DNA from 3 places in the Leptothoe sp. EHU-05/26/07-4 genome. Region 3 is predicted to be linked to each of the others. Evidence: riboswitches for the same ligand, from Rfam matches in the RefSeq annotation. Region 3 holds a riboswitch; each other region holds the start of a gene.
What was found. A riboswitch is a leader RNA that binds a small molecule or an ion and turns the genes downstream of it on or off. The one in region 3 is predicted to bind cobalamin.

Region 1 (6,081 bases), on a different contig from region 3:
GTTCTTACTGGCGCTGGCCCTGTTGCGGGATAGTTTAGCCTTAGGCGTACGCCGCACCTTTTGGGGTGGAATGGTGTTGTTAGTGTTAGGACTACTCAGTCGCTTATTTGAGTACAACACTGACTTAATGTTGAAGGCCGTTGTATTAGTACTCTGCGGCATCGGCATAATTGTTGCAGGGTTATGGTTTGAGCATCGACTTAAGCATTCATCAGCACGCCTCAGTCAAGCTTAAACCTGATTTTTGCAAACGACACGTCTATCAGTTTTTTAGGTACTGTCCTATGCCATCTTCGTCATCTCAACATCCCGACATTAAAACTCTGGTTAAGCCTGATGGTAAGCCAGTGCCCATCCAATCGTTGCCAAGACGTAGACTACCCGGTTGGCGATTGTGGGCTCCCCTACTGATGCAGGCCGCGATAATTGTCGCAGTGCCTGCTCAGGATGTCTATACCTCTGCCACAGGCACATCTGTTACGCTACAAACTGCCCCTGTCGATCCCTACGATTTTTTGAGAGGGTATTACCAAACCCTGCGTTATGACATTTCCCAACGTGAGACGTTGCACACACTTCCGGGTGGCGAGAAGTTTTTTGAGGACTATGACTATCAGCCTCAGGCCTTTTTTGTTGTCTTGGAAGCTCCCAAAACAGAGACTTCGCCTCCAACTCCCTGGCAACCCATTCGCGTCAGTGAAACACGACCTGACGATCTAGACACTAATCAGATTGTTCTAAAAGGTCAATACGCTAACAATCGAATCACCTACGGTCTGGAGCGTTACTACATGCCAGAGGATCAAAGAGTAGATATCAATGCACATATTAATGATACTCAATGGCGAGATCAAGAAGCTTTTGTGGTGGACATTAAAATCGATAGCCATGGCAATGCGGTGTTAGTAGGACTATGGGTAAATAGCACTAACTATCGTTTTTAATGTAAGGAGATATCTTTGGGTTAGTCCCATTGGTGTTGTCGAGCTTCATCGACGATCCCTTGGGCCTCTTCGAGGGGAATATCATAGCGAGTGCTCAAGAGTTGGGGCATGCGATCGCAGGCACGATTGGGATTCACATCTGGTTGCTTGGAATAAGCAGGCAATGCAACATTACATAAAAAAGGTGAAGGTTTCACCTCGAGTTGAAGCGGTTCAAGATTTAGAACTTCTCGTAAATTTATAAAAAATAGCAAGGCCCCGCTGAGGTTAGCATCGCTGAGGTTGGCATCGCTGAGTAGGGTACAGTTGAGGTTGGCCCCGCTGAGGTTGGCATATCTCAGGTCAGCCCCGCTGAGGTCGGAATATCTCAGGTCAGCCCCGCTGAGATTGGCATACCTAAGGTTGGCCCCGCTGAGGTTAGCCCCACTGAGGTCAGCACTGATAAGGTCAGCCCCACTGAGGTTAGCGCCGCTGAGGTCGGCCCCGCTGAGGTTAGCGCCGTTGAGGTTGGCCCCGCTGAGGTCGGCATATCTGAGGTCGGCATATCTGAGGTTGGCCCCGCTGAGGTTGGCACTGATAAGGTCGGCGCTGATGAGGTCGGCCCCGCTCAGGTCGGTCCCGCTCAGGTCGATTGCCTCTGCATTTCTGTTAGCAATGCGGAAACGAAGAAACAGGAAAACCCCACCGGCAACCATTGCGAGCGTCCCAATCCCCCTGATGAGGGTTTGACGATGTGGGTGAGCAAGGGTGACTCTTTCGTTGTGGGATAGGCGACCGTCATCTGGCTGAGGTTGACGAACGGGGAGTAACCAAAGCCACCACACTAACCAGAGAAAGACTGGAGTGGCGATCGCTCCCATCACCCACCCCTTGTTGATGCTTATCTTTGGCGGCCACTGCTTGAATCGCTCTCGCATGCTTGGGACTCCCTCAATGTTGAGCCCATTATCACTCCCCTCATTCGGGAACGCCCTAAATATTTATGCGCGCTTAACCACCCCATTTACGCCAAGGCGTATTCTGCCTGCTTTGTGCTTTTGCAACCAATGCGGGTTTGAGCCATGGTCCATGGACTTTTGAACTAAGTCGATGGGCCATGGCTCACCATCAGGCCTATGCAGTTCCTGCCATAGCTTGAGTAACGGTCTCTTTATCCAGCTCAGAGCCAATGACCACTAGCCGAGTCTGACGAGATTCATCCGCTTGCCAGGGGCGATCATAAAAGTGATCAAAACGCTGGCCTACACCTTGCAAAACTAGTCGCATCGCTTTGTTTGGGACAGAGACAAAGCCTTTAATGCGATAAATCTCTTGCTGCTTCACCAATGATTGCAAACGTTGCACCAAAACAGCAGGTTCAAACGCCTTATCTAGCTCAACATAAACGGACTCCAGATGATCGTCATGCTCATGCTCTTCTTCATGATCATGATGGCTGTGACGACTATCCAAGTCATCTTCAACAGCGGCATTAAAGCCCAGCAAAATATCTGGGCTAATCTCACCCTGCTGACAAGGAACAACCTTAACACCCGTGGGTGCCTTCTGTTGGAGCCATCGTTGTACCTTAAGACGGTTATCCTCCGACATCACATCGGTCTTAGTCAGTAGCACCATATCAGCACAGGCTAGCTGATCCTCAAACAGTTCCTCAATGGGTGTCTCATGGTCTAATGAGTCATCTGCCTGTCGTTGGGATTCTAGGGCCTCTAGATCGCCAACAATTTGACCCTTGGCAAGGGCATTGCCATCCACCACCGTCACCACACCATCCACGGTTGCGCCAGTCCGAATTTCAGGCCAACGAAATGCCTGCACTAAAGGCTTCGGCAGCGCTAACCCTGAGGTTTCAATGACAATACAGTCAATGTCTTCTCGTCGCTTTAGAAGAGTTTGCATGGTAGGCAAAAACTCTTCTTGCACAGTGCAGCATAGACACCCATTAGCAAGCTCTAGAATTTTAGTATCAGGGGTCTCATCTTCATCACAGACCTGGCAGGATTTTAGAATTTCTCCATCAATGCCAACTTCTCCAAACTCGTTGACCAATACAGCGATGCGTCGTCCCTGGTTGTTTTGCAATAGATGACGCACCAGCGTAGTTTTACCGGAACCTAGAAAGCCGGTGACTACGGTAACAGGAATTTTATGCATTGGTTTTTCCTAACGACTAAAGATTCAAGATTTTGTGCAAATTTGGTTTGGTAGAGGTGCACATTGGTGCACCCGTCAGGATGCAGACAACTGATTCTGATCCTGCATTGGACGTACAGCAGTGGGTTCCTACAGAGGAACTATTTATTTCTAAAAAAGCTCTTTCCTAAATTCTCTCCAAGCAAATTGAAGTCAAGTATGAAAGAAAGCTAAAAATAACAAACAGGATAGTTTGAGATGTCTAGTCGATCTTTTACCTTTCCTTTTGGAGCTACCATGTACGCATAAGTTGCAGAGTGGGCAAATTCAAGACCATGTCTACCTTTTGGGACATTATCTTCCAGATACATACACAGTACCCTTTAAGAGGGTTCACAGTAGATCAGCGTAGGTTAAGCGAGCAAAACATAATCCATCATCAGTGTGGACAGAAACGTACCGCCCACACCGCAAATAATAAAACCAGCAAATCGCAGCGCTGAACTTTCGGGTGACTGTTGGAATAGGCGACTACCCATCCCATAGGCAGCTGTTGCGATCGCAAGCTGAATCAATGCAAATCCTAGCAAATAAGCCATCAAAGGACCCATTTCAGCACCAAAAATGGATTCTCCGTAAGCAAATCCATGGAACAACCCAGAAATGGCAGCTAAACCAGTGATAATTGTGCTATTTGGCCGCTTTTTTAGGGCTAGTAGTACACCAAAGACAAGCACTGAGGCAGAAATTACCAGCTCAGGAAGCGGCAAATCAATGCTCACCAAATGAATTCCTGTACCCAAAAGAGAGGCTAAAACAAAGGCAACAGGAATAATTAAGTTGCGACCAATGGCTGCTGCTAACAACCCTGAGGCAATGACAAACACTAGATGGTCTAATCCAATGACCGGATGACCAATACCGGATAAAAATCCTTCAATGAAATTACCGGGTGTCTTTCCACCTAACGGATGGTGAGCTAGGGCAGGCAACCCATTGAGGAGAAGTGCTGTGATCGCAACAAGCGCAATCTTGCCTGAACGACAAAGATCCTTAACCTTGAAACCCTTCAAGGCGACTAAAGCATATAAACCCATCTGTACCTCGCAGATCAATAAAACGGCAGGTTGACCATCGGCGGGCATTCTGACTGGGAGGTATAAAACTTCCTTCACAGCTGCGGGACAGTGGCAGATTTTCACTGCGCTTTCCCCCTTTCCTCTAGCGGCTGTTCCCCACTAGAACCGATGCTAAGCAGATTAAATCTACCACCTTCGCCTTCGCTTTGGATATCAAAATTGCATAGGATTAACTATTTAGGATTGGCATAGAACGTTGTTTCTTGGCCTTTCTGTTAGAACTATACCCATACCCTGTTGTAGGTCCTATGCCATTTGCCACGTCATCTCTTCCCCTGCCCGTAACGGCACAAGTTCAGACTCAGTCAGAGGCACTTGATCAGGGATGCGCCACGTTGTTTTGACCAAGGTAATTTGCTGCGTATTGCGGGGTAGTTGGTAAAAGTCTGGTCCATGGAAGCTGGCGAACGCTTCTAGTTTATCGAGGGCGTCAACGCTCTCAAACGCTTCTGCATACAACTCCATAGCATGCAAGGCCGAATAGCAACCGGCACAGCCACAGGATGTTTCCTTATTGTTGCGATCATGGGGGGCACTATCGGTACCCAGAAAAAACTTAGGATTACCCGAAGTGGCCGCTTGCAAAATTGCCCGACGATGCTGCTCATGTTTCAAAATTGGCAGGCAATAAAAGTGGGGGCGAATTCCCCCTTGGAAGAGCGCATTACGGTTAAACAATAAATGCTGCGGTGTGATGGTTGCAGCCACATGGTTATGGGCCAGAACAAATTGCACAGCATCTGAGGTGGTAATGTGCTCAAGCACGATACGCAGGTTGGGAAATCGCTGCTTAAGTGGGAGCAACTGTTGCTCGATAAATATCTTCTCACGATCAAAAACATCGACCCCTTTATCGGTCACTTCCCCGTGTAACAATAGGGGCATGTCCACCTGCTGCATGGCAGCAAAGACGCGATCGCACTTACGAATATCCGTCACACCAAAGTCTGAATTGGTTGTTGCACCGGCTGGATAGTATTTAACCGCTTTAACAAACTGGGAGGCTTTGGCCGCAATGATCTCTTTGGGGTCTGTATTGTCAGTCAGGTAGAGGGTCATCAGCGGCTCAAATTGTTTGCCAGCTGGAATGGCTGCGATAATGCGATCTCGATAGGCTGCCGCATCCGCTACCGAGCGCACGGGGGGCTTCAAATTCGGCATAATGATGGCGCGGGAAAACTGACGCACCGTATGGGGCAAAACCGCTTTCAGCATCACACCGTCCCGCACATGCAGATGCCAGTCGTCGGGTCGAGTTATGGTAAGCTTTTGCATCTTTTAATCATTAAACAAGTAGCAACGTGATTATAGTGTCCATCCACTATGGAAAGCCATCTAATACTCAATCCCTATCTGGGCTGGAATACCTGCACTGATGGGGTGCTTGATGCGATTCATTTCTGTCACCAAATCAGCAACATCAATTAATTCCTGGGGCGCATAGCGTCCGGTACTGGCCACATGACAATGGTTAGGACGAGCCTGAATGCCTGCCATTACAGGTGTCAGATCTAGCCGAGCTTTTTTGAGCGCAATGTGTAATTCATCCAGAACAACCAGGGAAATATCGGGGTCCGCAATGAGCTTGGTTGCCGTTTGCCAGGCCTGCTCCGCCATCCGCTGGTCTTGATCCGGGTCCTGGGTTTCCCAGGTGAACCCCCCACCCAGGGTATCGATACTGATGGGAAAACCCTGTTCCTTGAGCTTTTCCAACATGATGCGATCGCCATCGGGAAACGCACTGTCGTTTTTAATAAACTGCACCACAGCCACCCTCATATCATGGGCTAAATGGCGATAAACCAGGTTCATGGCACTACTGGTTTTACCTTTACCTAATCCTGTAAACAAAAGATACAGTCCTT
Region 2 (6,081 bases), on a different contig from region 3:
ACTTTGCTAAAGTTAAGAAAGCTGTCACCTAGCAGATTAAATAGCGGATGTTTTGCCTGACCAAACAACAAGATATATGTGCGAGTTCGGTTTTCCGCTTCAGGTATAAAGAGATGACATTGAGCAATTTTACCCAATGGAGTTTCTCCATGAAAAATAACCAAAGATGGAAAATGGTTCTCCAGGTGAGCTTTCAGCCTATTAGGCAATAGAAAGAGATCTGGCTTTCTCACTTTCTCTAATAGAGAATAAGGTTCAGTGGGCATTTCATAAAACGCATGGGAGTGATGCCCCTGATCAACAAACTGATGAAATTCTACCTCAGTAATCCGAAATAAATCTCGGTGAGTACCGTTTTGATGGTTATAGTCATGCATGTTGAGCAGCATCGTCAGTAAATCAGTTTCAACCCTGATATCAGCGGTATGACCCACAAAGTTATATGTTTTGGCCACATCATCCAACACTGTGGGAATCCCAATTTTTGGCTGATGATCCCCATAGGACCAGATAAAATCGCCCTGAATAAAGAGTTTTAACGGCTTTAATTGAGGCAGCGTTTTCTTACCTGACCCAGGCAATACCGTACAGCCCTTGCCATCAAAGGCAAGGGCATGAAATGGACAGGTTACCGTACTGGTGCCGCTGTTGGTTTCACACCATCCTTCTGATAGCATGGCTCCCATGTGAGGGCAAGCATTGGGCAGTGCATGAATGTCTCCAATGGCATCCTTCCACATCACGTAGTCACTGCCATACAGCGACATTTTGCGCGGTTGATCCACTGCCAGCATAGACCTGTGCGCCAATAACCAGGGCGCACCAAAAAGCATAGACTTCATGGGGGTCTCCGTTAGTTATAAAATTGTGAGGAATCCGTCGTGTTTTAAAAATATGACAGACCAGTCGCATTTGTCAAAAAATCTTCGTCGACAGCCCAAGCAAGAGCGGGGCAAAGAGCGGGTGGAAAAAATTTTAGATGCGGCGGCGGCAGTTTTTGATGAGGTTGGTTATAACGCTGCCACCACCCATCAAATTGCAGCGAAAGCTGGGACAGCCATTGGGTCTGTGTATCAGTTTTTTGCAGATAAAGCGGCTATTTTTAACGCGATGGAGCTGCGCCATGTGGAACGCGTCAAGCAGTTTTGGGCCCATATTAATACGCCAGAAATTGTGCAGCTACCCCTGCGGCCAATGATTCATGCCCTTATATCTTCAGCAGTAGAGCTGTTTGAGCAGCCTGTATCTAGAGTGGTGTTTGTCCAGTTTTACACCGCTCGCGATATGTTCCAGTCGATTGACGACAGCATGACCCAAGAAGCCATTGACTTCCTGGCCAACATTCTACAACAGCGTAATTCATCCTTAGGGCAAGCCCAATGTGACCTTCTGGCCGAAGTGTGTGTGCACAGTTCTAATGCCTTGATTCTGAAGGCTCTACACACCTCTGACCAAGAGCATCGTCAGCGCTTGACACAGCAGATTGAGGACTTACTAGTGTCATATTTAGAACCGCATGTTGGGAATGATCGTGCCATCAATGTAATGAAAGTAATGATATGCCCGCACTGTCAGTCAAAACGACTATCAAAAAATGGTCGTCGTCGAGGAAAGCAGTGTTATCTCTGTAAGGATTGTGGTAAACAGTTTGTCCAGTCGCTTGCGAGCGATTAGCCTGTCCACCCTTAGGTCTAATTAGTTACCTGAGCTGATCTTTTCAGATATCTGTTTGAGAAAATTTAGATGAAAATTAATATAGTCATCATTGAGCCAATCCTGTGCCAGGGAATGACCGGTATTAAGCCCAAAGAACCAAATATCTCGTATGGCAATAAACGGTTCGATAAGACTTAAATCCAAATCAGAAATCTCTCTCTTTGACCTATATCCCTCTAGAAAACTTGACCATAGGGCATCTTCTTTGCCAAGCAGCCTAATCACCCACCTAAATGTGGCCAGATCATAAATGCGCCAACCCAGGCCACAGCAGTCAAAATCAAAGTGTGTGACCTTGCCACCATGCTCATGGGCATTCTCTCCATGAACGTCACCATGGCAAAACCCATAGTCCAACTTACCTACCTCTGTAGCATTAACAATTGTAAAAAGACTGTTGGCTAACTCACTTAAGAACTCCCAGTCTGAGGGCCTTTCTGCTAAATAAGGTTGGATCTTGACCAAAGGCTCATCTATAAGATGTTTGAGGTCTAATGTATAGCGGCTAGCATTAGACTCAAATCCTGAAGAACAACTGTGTATTTCTGCCACTGCCTGACCAAGGAGAGTTGCATCTTTTGGATCGTTAAACTTTAAGATATTTCCTTGGGCAAACTGAGTGATAATAACGTGTCGTTCTCCTTCTGGAGCAATAATTGGGGTAATAAACCCTCCTTGCTTTCTCTCAATAGGAATAGCAACAGCTGCCCCCTGCTTATGTAAGTGCATCAGTGCCGCTAGTTCAAACTCTATGTCTGAGCGTGTCCTCCAATTGTGTCGATACACCCGCAATATAAAATCATCTTTTTCGGAAGATAATTTATAGGTGTCATTGAGCCCCCTATGCCAAAACTCGCAGGAGACAGGATTCGACATTTTATATTGCGGTGCTACTTTACTCAACAGCTCAGATGCACTCAAGGTCGAATACGTCGCTTTAATAGTCAAGCTGGGCTGAGGCATAGTAAACAGATTAATGATCGCCGTTGCAGATTCATAGAATGGTGAGCTACCTGGATAGGCATTGGTTATCAAGGTCGCTCACAAGGTGGCTCAGACAAAAGTCTTTTGAGGAGGCCAACAGTATCTAGGTATTTAATCTGAACATCTCACTTTAGATCAGTGTGATATGATTTTACTCTGGATCGGTTCTAGTGGGGAGCAGCCACTGGAGTTAATGGGGAAAGCGTAGTGAAAATCTACCACTGTCCCGCAGCTGTGAAAGAGGTTCTAAACTTTGTTTATGCCTCTCAGTCAGAACGCCCGCCGATGCTGTGACCTAAGATATCTGCGAGGTACGGATGTGAATCAAATCTTTTTTGCCCGGTCCAGGCTCCAACGGCGAGTTTGTTGTCGATATGTCTATAGCCCTTGAAACAGAATTGACTAGAGTCTATGCATACGGTCTTTAGCTTCAGTGGCATAGCTAAATAGTCATCTGAAGCATGGCTCTAGCCTTAACTTTTGTCTGCAAGTTGCTTTGGCCTCCACACCTTAAATCCCTCTCCTTCTCCTCAAGGAGAGAATTTTTGGCTTGAAAGAATTTGTTTTTCTCAAAAAATCTCCTCTCTTACTGCCTTCCTTCTTCAGGAGAAGGGTTTGGGGGATAAAGGTGATCCTTTGGTTGTTCGTTTCTCCACACAATACACACTTAAAACCAAAAGACCAATGTCTACTATGTCCAAGTTCCCTGCTTCTCTAACGCTTCTATCTTTTCTATTGGCATCACCCGCCTGGGCTGGAGAAACAACCAAGCTAGAAAAATCTGAATTAGCTCAGACTCCTGAGGTAGATGACGTTATTCGGATTAATGTTGTTGAAAGTATCCTTGATCAGCCTGTTTACTCTCCTTTTCGTCGTGAAGGCACTGTTCGTGAGTCAACACAGCCTGTTTATGTGATTAATCGCGAGCAAATTGAAACGCAGGGAGCCCGCACTGTTGATGAAGCCCTACTCTATCTACCCGGAATATTGAGCGAAGGTACAGCAGGTGGCCAGTTGGGCTCTCAGAGTGGTCAGTTTATTCGGGGAGGTGGAACAGCTCAAACCCTGATTTTGCTAGATGGTCGTCCAATAAACGAGATCGGTGCAGCCGGTGGATTTGATCTCTCGACCTTTACAACCGATGCGGTCGAACAAATTGAGGTGCTGCCAGGGGGGGGCTCAGTCCTGTATGGATCCAATGCCATTGGTGGTGTCATCAATATCATTACCCGCAGACCGCTGGAAGAAGAAGGCATAGAGGTGACCACTAGCTTAGATCTTGGCAGCTTTGGCTATAACAGTCAGGCACTACAGGTGCGGGGAAACACTGGCAATGTTGATTGGAGACTCGGTTATAACCGTACCGATTCAGAAAATGATTTTCCTTTTAGCCTAAGCACAACAGACTTTGAGGGTGATCGCAGCAATGCGGAGGTGCTTTATAACAATCTTAATTTTCAGTTGGCAGCTGACCTTAATGAACGCAATCGGGTAAGTCTGGGGGCATTGTATCTCACCAAAGATTTAAATGTTCCTGGTGGTGTGCCGACTCCTAGCGGCTTTGGTGCGTTCAATACACTGACTGAAGACGATAGTCAGTATACAGAAAATTTACTACTGGATTTAACCTATGAATCCAAGCTGGGGCAAGGGGATAACTCATTGCTAACAGCACGATTATTTGGTGATTTCCTTGACCTTACCTTCAAGGATCCCATTGCCGATAGCAGTTTTGATACGCCTTCAGAAGATAGGATCGATCAAATTTCCCTAGGTGGGCAATTGCAGCATACCTGGCAGTTTGCTGATAATCAGAACATTACCTACGGTGTCGACTACCGTAATGTTCAAGCAGACAACGAAACAACTAATTTGTTGACAGATTTAACCACTGAGGCCTATGACGAAAGCATTAATCAAACCGGTATTTTTGCTCGATACCAGGCTGATATCACCTCTCGCATCAGTGTTAATGCCGGTATTCGGCAAGATTTTAACGATCTGGCTGATGAAGACTCTTTTACTTCATTTAACTTAGGTACACGGGTGGCTTTAACCGATACCACGAATTTTCGGGCTAACTTTGCTCGCAATTTTCGTGTGCCTACCTTATCGGATCTTTTTCTGACCACATTCAACACCAACAACCCAAACCTTGAACCTGAAACTGGCATTAGCTTTGACGTAGGTATTGATCAACAAATCGGCGACCGGGGCTTATTTAGGGTTACCTTCTATCGCAATGAAATTAAGGATGCCATTAACTTTGACAGTGATACCATGAGGTTCGAAAACATTGATCGAGTGGAGGCCATCGGGATTGAGACGGAGCTAAATTACCAAGTGCTTGACGGTGTGTTTGCCTTTGCAAATTACACGTGGAATCGTCCAGAAATTAGGGAAAGTGATAACCCCGATGATCGAGGTAATTCTTTGCCGTTTACCAATGCCGACAGCTTTAATTTAGGTGTGGCTTATGAACCCGGCGATGGGGTATACGCGGCTCTATTCTTACGCTCCATCAGTGATACTTTTGTTGATCGGGGTAATTCAGAAACCCTTGATGGGCGAACAACCTTGGACTTTAAGCTACGGTTGCCTCTAAGCGACAGCTGGGCATTGAATGCCAGCTTAGACAATATTTTTGATGAGCAGTTTGAAGAGTTTCCTGGGTTTCCTGGCATAGGTCGGAGCGTTCAGGTGGGTTTGAAAGGAACTTTCTGATCAAGTAGGGAGAGGGGTAACAATGGATCGATTTGAAAAGCTGGCCTCTGTCCTCCTTGTAAAGGGAGACTATAGGGGGGGCTCGACCACGTCAACATCATCTATTCTAAAGTCTGTAACAACCGTCTTGCTATTGGGGCTGTTGGCGACGGCTGGCTGCCGACAACTTCCATCAGAACCTGCCACAGCTGATAATCATGCTGCCTGTGTCGCAGACTACAACCCTGCCACAGACTACTTTCCCAACAAAGTTCAGCCTAAATACGCAACTGGCTTTTCCGTTGACTATTACAACCACTACAAGGTCGTTACCGTTACTCAGCCCTGGCAAGCGGCTAATGAGACTTTTGAGTATCTGCTAGTGCAGTGCGGAACTCCGGTTCCAGAAGGGTTTGAAGAGGCTCAAGTCATACAAGTCCCGGTCAATACAGTGGTTACACTTTCTACCACCTACCTGCCTCACCTAGAACTGCTGAACCAGTTAGATGGGCTTGTAGGTATGGATGACTTCAGCTTTGTGTATACTCCTAGCGTTCGTCAAAAAATTGAACAAGGGGAACTCATAGCCTTTAGCTCTGGTAAAACTCTCGATCTAGAGCGACTACTCGTGAGTGAACCAGAGCTGATCATGACCTATGGTATAGGCGACCCGGATGT
Region 3 (6,081 bases):
GCCAAAGCCGCATGATTTTGAAAGGTAACTTGTCCATCATGGGTTAAGATCCCCGCTGGTGTTGGAAATTGATCACACCAATGAACAGCTAAAAACCAACGAGCATCAGCTAGCCGATTAAAAATATGCCCCTTCTTGGGATGTTGTAATACACGGTAGCCACCTTTGACCGAGATAATAGTGCCACCTAAAAAAGCAACGGCAACATCAATAAAGTGATTCATTGTTCAGAGTCATGGATTGTGTGACTTCAAGAATTGTTTTCGAGGATGTTAATAACTGTGAAGAAAATTATAGATTGAGAATTTTAGAAATTAGTATGCTCCAAGCGATCGCAACAGTAATTGGGGACAGAATTAACAACAGATTTATGTCAATTATGGCAGGAGGATCCCACATAAACTAATGCTCTCCAGAAATATGTAATCTTTACGGCTTTTCACCGATTTGCTCTAGTCGGCTCAATACAATCTGACGATTTCGTCGTGCGTTCTGATAGCCAGGATTATGCATCAAGGCTTGTTCAAATGAATGTAGAGCATCTTGATACCTTTCCAGGTTGAAAAGGGCATCCCCTCGGTTATCCCAACCGAGAGCGGAGCCTTGTGCGCCCCATTGACTATTGATTTCAAGGGCTAAATCACAGGATACTAAGGCTTGATGAAATTCTTGCAGTTGACTGAGAACACCACAGCGATTTGCCAAAACAAGAGAATACTCTGGTTCAATTAATAAAGCATGATTGTACGCTAACAAAGCATCTGGATAACGCTTTTGGCTAAAAAGCTGTTGCCCTAAATTATTCCATACTGTGGCATCAGTAACACTGGCAACAGCAGGGGATACGTTAACTATTAAACAGAGAAAAAGAGTGATAACTATCGTGACTAACGATTCAATCTCTCGACCCACCATTACTTGCATGCCTCCCGCATTCATACATGCTCAGACATATGACCTTAGCATCACCTAAATAAGAAAAATTGTCAATAAGGATCTACGGCAATTTGTAGGTGATTTTATGAATTTAGGAGCGTGACTGATAATGCCTGCGCCACGGGAAGCAACTGTATTTAGTTTGCTCAGCAGACGATTAAGCAAACCTGAGGGACTTGTCGGTTCACATATCCGTTCGGGTGTTAGGTGATAGGGTTGGGTACTTTGGCTTAATACTTACACTTATCATCTCTAGGGCCTCATACCGTTTGGCCAGCCTGTGATCGTGAAATATGCGTGTAATCCCAGGTTTAGCGTAGGCAAGATCGGCTGCGATCGCAATCGCCCTACCATCGATCCCCGCTAAAAATCAGCTTTCTAAGCATAGGCCTTTCTTGAGATTTATACCCAATAAGCCTGATTTATGTACAACTTAACGTCTTCTAAAATTTGGTAAGCGGCTAGAATGCTGCGACCCACTACCCAAATTTTCCCATCCTTTTGGAGTAGATGAAGCTTATCCTGCCAAGGCTCAGGCACCTTGCCTGCTTTGATCTCGTTATCATCGTCTCAACGATTCCGTTGTTTGGGCACCGGTACTAATGTGGCATCGACGATTTGACCACATAGGGCTTGGTAGCCCATCGCGTTAAGATAGGCCCCCAAACTACCTAAGCAACGGTTCCACGAGCTCAACTATAATCACGCAACATTTTTTTGATCTCGAGTGTATGCATTTCTTCCTGTCCAATTTTGGTACGGGTATATTCTTCCAAATAAACGCTGGCGTTTTGGACCACATCTAGGAGCTTTTTGTACATATTTAATGCCGTTTGCTCATGGTTTAGACTTTCTGACAGGAGGTCTTTAACCGAGTGGCGGTTGTTTTCCTCAATAGCTGAGATTTGCTGACTGGGATGGCCTTCTAGCCCAGTAATAATCTCACCGGCTTCTTGGGCATGGAGTAAAGATTCATTTGCCTGAGTCTTGAAAAAATCTACAATCGGAATGCGATTGGGCCCAGTAACCATTAAAGAACAATGGGTATAACGCACCACACCAGCTAGCTCAAATTCCATAATTTGATTGAGCAGTTCAATGGTTTGTGAGGTGTCAAGGTTTTTCATTTAGTCATGTTGAGAATCAACGAGTTCTGATTATAAGCATGGAATAGGTTTTATGGGTGGCTATGATTTAATGGTTGGAGTTGAAAGATGATTGGGGCATGGGTTTAGCTAAGTAGACATAAATCATCTGGTAGATCATCTGGAAGCCTGCAATTTCAATTGCAACTAATAAGAGAAAGCTCATATTTCAACTGTTTCCAATCCCTTGTGCTATCGTCAAAGTAGAGTCTCATAAAGCAGAGGCGCTCTATTATGATTGGGCGTTTAGTGATTAGTTTAGGGTTGTTGGGGAGTATCTGTATAACGAGTGCAGCCACTGCCGCTGGGCTAGCTGTTGTCGACTCGGCCACATTAGGAACCCACCGTAATTTACCTTGGTCAGAGCCAGTTCAAATCAATGATCCGTTTGAAGGCAGCTTTGTTGGGGTATTTGACCGTCATTCCTTTAGCGATCGCTTTTTGAATACAACCGCCCGAATTGAGGTGCAGAGCCTCTGGAGTCGTGATTTTATTCGGGTGCTGTCGATTATTCGCGATCGCGACTGTCTCAGCGGGTCGTTTCGGGTTTCTCCAGATTTGAGTTGCTCAGAATTTAGTAACGCCAGAAATATCATTCAACTTTTCATTAAAGTTGATGGCGATGTGTTTCAAATTGATGGACAAAATAATGTGTTCTCAGTGAGCAATGAGTTAGCCCAAGCGTTGCAAAATGCACCAGAGACAACGCTTGATATTCGACTGGTGACTGATAGCGGCGAAGCAATCGATAGCAAAATTGGCGAGGACACCGTTAAAGCTTGGAAAACGGTCTATGCCACCGATCTGGCTCAGCCATTTTAAGACAGCACTCGTGCATCAATTTGATGGATGAGTTAGCTTGATTTGCACATACAACGGCACCTCGCCCCCGGCTAGAAAGCCGCTCCAGGCATTATATCCGAGGGGGAAGATTAGTGGCGACAAGCACCTGCTGCCAGTTTGCCTAGGCTGAAGGGATCATGTTTCTGAGTTTCCCTGCTGTGGAGTGGCACTGGACGGATACCAGTTTAATGCAAGAAGGGCCTGGCTAGCCACGACCATCTTTTGTCCGTTATCTGAAAGGGGCCGTTCACCCAAGTCTAGCGAGTCAGCCCGCACGGCACGGAACACGCCGAAGCGACACAGGCCACCCCCAAAGGCTAAACGCATTAATAGAAATGTGGGTACTTCTCGCAATGATTTGAGCAGTCCGACAACCCCAAACCGCATCAGTGATGATGACCCATGGGTGCGGGGAGTCAGCAGATAAACAACGATGTCAACCACCAGCAAAATCGCTAGGAGGGCAACAAGCAATGACAAAATATTCATGTTAGTAACTATTCTCATTTTTAGGATGGAGGCGGTTGCCCACTGGGGCAATGGACATACGATGAGAGAACTGCCGTTGTCAACATCGACGCATGCGGCGAGTCACTGATTGAGAGAGAGATGCGATCGTACATCCAATCAACATCAACCAACCCCGCCATGGAAATCGCCTGGCTGGTTTTCCAAAGGTCTTTTGGCTCCGCATCTTATGGGTAAGTGCCGTTTGTGAAACAAACGTAAGTGCCGCTTGTTTCACAAACGGATGAACCGACGCAGGAATACATCCAGGGCGATGCAGATACTGTTGCAACATGAGTGCTTCAGGCGGCAGTATAATGGATGGCACGATGCTTTTAACTTTTTTCAAAATGATCTGTTGAGAACGGGTTAGACAGTGCTAAGAGCAATAGATTGTTCATACCTTTTGCAGGCATAACAATCCGTGACACACTGGCCAACAGTTTTTCAAAAAATTAATTAGATAACTAACAGATGCCCAAAATTAACAGGCACACTTAATAGTTATGGAGCTAGATATGCCTAGGGTAGAGCATTGTAGAGATTTCCCCTGGCAACATAGTTACAATTACGCACTAAAATCATCATCCGTACCTCGCAGATGTTGTAGAACATGAATTGGACTATCGGCGGGCATTCTGACTGAGAGGTGCGACACCTCCTTCACAGCTGCGGGACAGCGGCAGATTCTCACTGCTCTTTCCCCGTTTCCTCTAAGGACTGTTTCCCCTTAGAACCGATACGCCCAGTAATCTAGCACATTCTGACTACGCACAACACGGAATGTTAATTCAATTTGCGGTGCTGTCTGTGCGGCTCATTCTCGATTCCCTGACTCTAACGATGGCAAATGCATTCGCATTAGCAATAGTGTGGCGATCACCGCAGCAACAGAACTGACATAAAAAGGAGCCGCTGTAGAGACTGTTGCATAGAGCCAGCCAGCGATGAGACTGGCAGGTAATGCAGACAAACCAACTACCATATGAAAGGTGCCGGTTTCAGCGCCTCGTCGGTTGGGGTGTACTAGATCGGCAACAAATGCTTTTTGGACACCCCGCGTTAGAGTGCCATAGAGGCCGTATAACATAAACAGTAACCAAATAATAGCAGGCGTCTCTGCTTGAGCAAATCCCAAATAGGTGATAGCAAAGACAAGATATCCACTGACGAGTAGCGGTCGTCGCCCTATTTGGTCAGATAGACGACCAGCGATCAGTCCTAATCCAACGGCTACCAGGTTAAAAGCTGCGTATAGTAACAGAAGTGTAGAGCCGGTAAAGCTCAGCTCTTGGGCCCGTAATAACAGAAAAACATCCGATGAATTTCCTAAACTAAAGAGGGTAACGGCTAGTAAATACTGTCGATAGGTGGGGCTTAATCCTCGTAATGTAAATTGGGGACGTGCTTTTCTAGTTTGAGGACGTTGTTCTTTGACCTGAGTTAGTAAGATCAAAACACCCAGGAGCGCTGGGAAAAATGCGATCGCAAACACGCCTCGATAATTTCCTACAGAGTGTTGCAAAAAGACAAAACCCACCAGCGGACCCAGCACTTCACCCACCGTTTCCAAACTATGGTGTAAGCCAAATGCCTGTCCCCGTTGGGCAGCAGTACAATTCTCAACAATTAGAACATCCCGTGGTGCAGCTCGTAATCCTTTGCCAATCCGATCAAACAAACGTGCCCCTAACACATGGCCCCAGGTTCCCGACAGAGCTAACCCTAGTTTAGACAATGCCCCTAAGCTATAACCGGCCAACGCAAAAGGTTTGCGCCGACCGGCCCAGTCCGACAGCCAGCCAGAGTACAGTTTCAAAATACTGGCCGTGCTCTCAGCAATCCCCTCGATCAGCCCCACTGTCCAAACTGGAGCACCCAGCATGCTCGTCAAGAAAAAAGGTGTTAGTGGATACACCATCTTGCTGGCAAAATCAGTCAGCAAGCTTACCCAGCCTAGAGCTTGAACGGTTCGTGTCAGCCTACGTGATTGATTAGTCATAGAATCCTACTGGGGGTTCTCAGGATGAAGTAGCAGGGGGATAAGATGATCTGTCCTATCCCCCCTGCCCTCAAAAATTAAGCTTGAGGCATGAACAGAGCCAAGCTGCCAAACAGTAAAAACAGTCCTCCACCTAATGCAGTCAGTGTACGTTCTGAAACCCTGCCACAGAGCCAGCGACCACAGTTAGTGGCAATGGCTGCACAAATAGCATGGCCCAGGACGGCACCCATCACGACTCCGCCAGGTGGATTGGCTGCGGCCAGAGCAATGGTAGCAATTTGGGTGCGATCGCCCCACTCCGCCACGAAGACTAACCCAAAGGTCTCGGCCATAATTGCCAAGGGAGTCTCTTTCGGTTTTCTCTTGCTTTTTTCTGCCCTATCTACTGCTTCAGCCGCATCTTTCTCTTCGTCTCCTGTTGTTGCCATCTGGCTAGCCTGATATAGCAGCCGAATACCAAAAACAATAAATAAACAAACCTCAGCCCATTTAACCACTGAGTCGGGTAACAGTGATGCCGCCTGCCCAACTAAAACGGAGAGTATTGTCATGAGGGCTAATGCCCCAACCGCCCCTGCAAATACCCAGCGGCGACGATGGCGCATGGCCAAAATGGCGGCAATAAAAAAGGTCTTATCACCCAAC

Region 1: it holds a riboswitch for cobalamin, as region 3 does, so the genes downstream of both, U2F10_RS34180 (HupE/UreJ family protein) here and U2F10_RS08230 (hypothetical protein) in region 3, are expected to answer to the same signal.
Region 2: it holds a riboswitch for cobalamin, as region 3 does, so the genes downstream of both, U2F10_RS02200 (TonB-dependent receptor plug domain-containing protein) here and U2F10_RS08230 (hypothetical protein) in region 3, are expected to answer to the same signal.

The regions. Positions count from the first base shown of each region.
Region 1 is NZ_JAXSQV010000008.1:169,422-175,502, forward strand. Features, by position in the region: gene U2F10_RS34160 (hypothetical protein) at 1-235, shown strand, start outside; gene U2F10_RS34165 (GDYXXLXY domain-containing protein) at 285-944, shown strand; gene U2F10_RS34170 (pentapeptide repeat-containing protein) at 965-1,861, opposite strand; gene cobW (cobalamin biosynthesis protein CobW) at 2,058-3,098, opposite strand; gene U2F10_RS34180 (HupE/UreJ family protein) at 3,491-4,174, opposite strand; cobalamin riboswitch at 4,197-4,341, opposite strand; gene pyrC (dihydroorotase) at 4,463-5,491, opposite strand; gene U2F10_RS34190 (cob(I)yrinic acid a,c-diamide adenosyltransferase) at 5,552-6,081, opposite strand, start outside.
Region 2 is NZ_JAXSQV010000002.1:75,245-81,325, forward strand. Features, by position in the region: gene U2F10_RS02185 (Rieske 2Fe-2S domain-containing protein) at 1-842, opposite strand, end outside; gene U2F10_RS02190 (TetR family transcriptional regulator) at 895-1,674, shown strand; gene U2F10_RS02195 (phosphotransferase enzyme family protein) at 1,696-2,679, opposite strand; cobalamin riboswitch at 2,846-3,001, shown strand; gene U2F10_RS02200 (TonB-dependent receptor plug domain-containing protein) at 3,385-5,424, shown strand; gene U2F10_RS02205 (ABC transporter substrate-binding protein) at 5,447-6,081, shown strand, end outside.
Region 3 is NZ_JAXSQV010000003.1:76,256-82,336, forward strand. Features, by position in the region: gene U2F10_RS08205 (hypothetical protein) at 1-224, opposite strand, end outside; gene U2F10_RS08210 (tetratricopeptide repeat protein) at 430-924, opposite strand; gene U2F10_RS08215 (ferritin-like domain-containing protein) at 1,629-2,063, opposite strand; gene U2F10_RS08220 (hypothetical protein) at 2,316-2,903, shown strand; partial or broken gene U2F10_RS08225 (SAM-dependent methyltransferase) at 3,186-3,314, opposite strand; gene U2F10_RS08230 (hypothetical protein) at 3,493-3,759, opposite strand; cobalamin riboswitch at 4,043-4,187, opposite strand; gene U2F10_RS08235 (MFS transporter) at 4,249-5,433, opposite strand; gene U2F10_RS08240 (TMEM165/GDT1 family protein) at 5,511-6,081, opposite strand, start outside.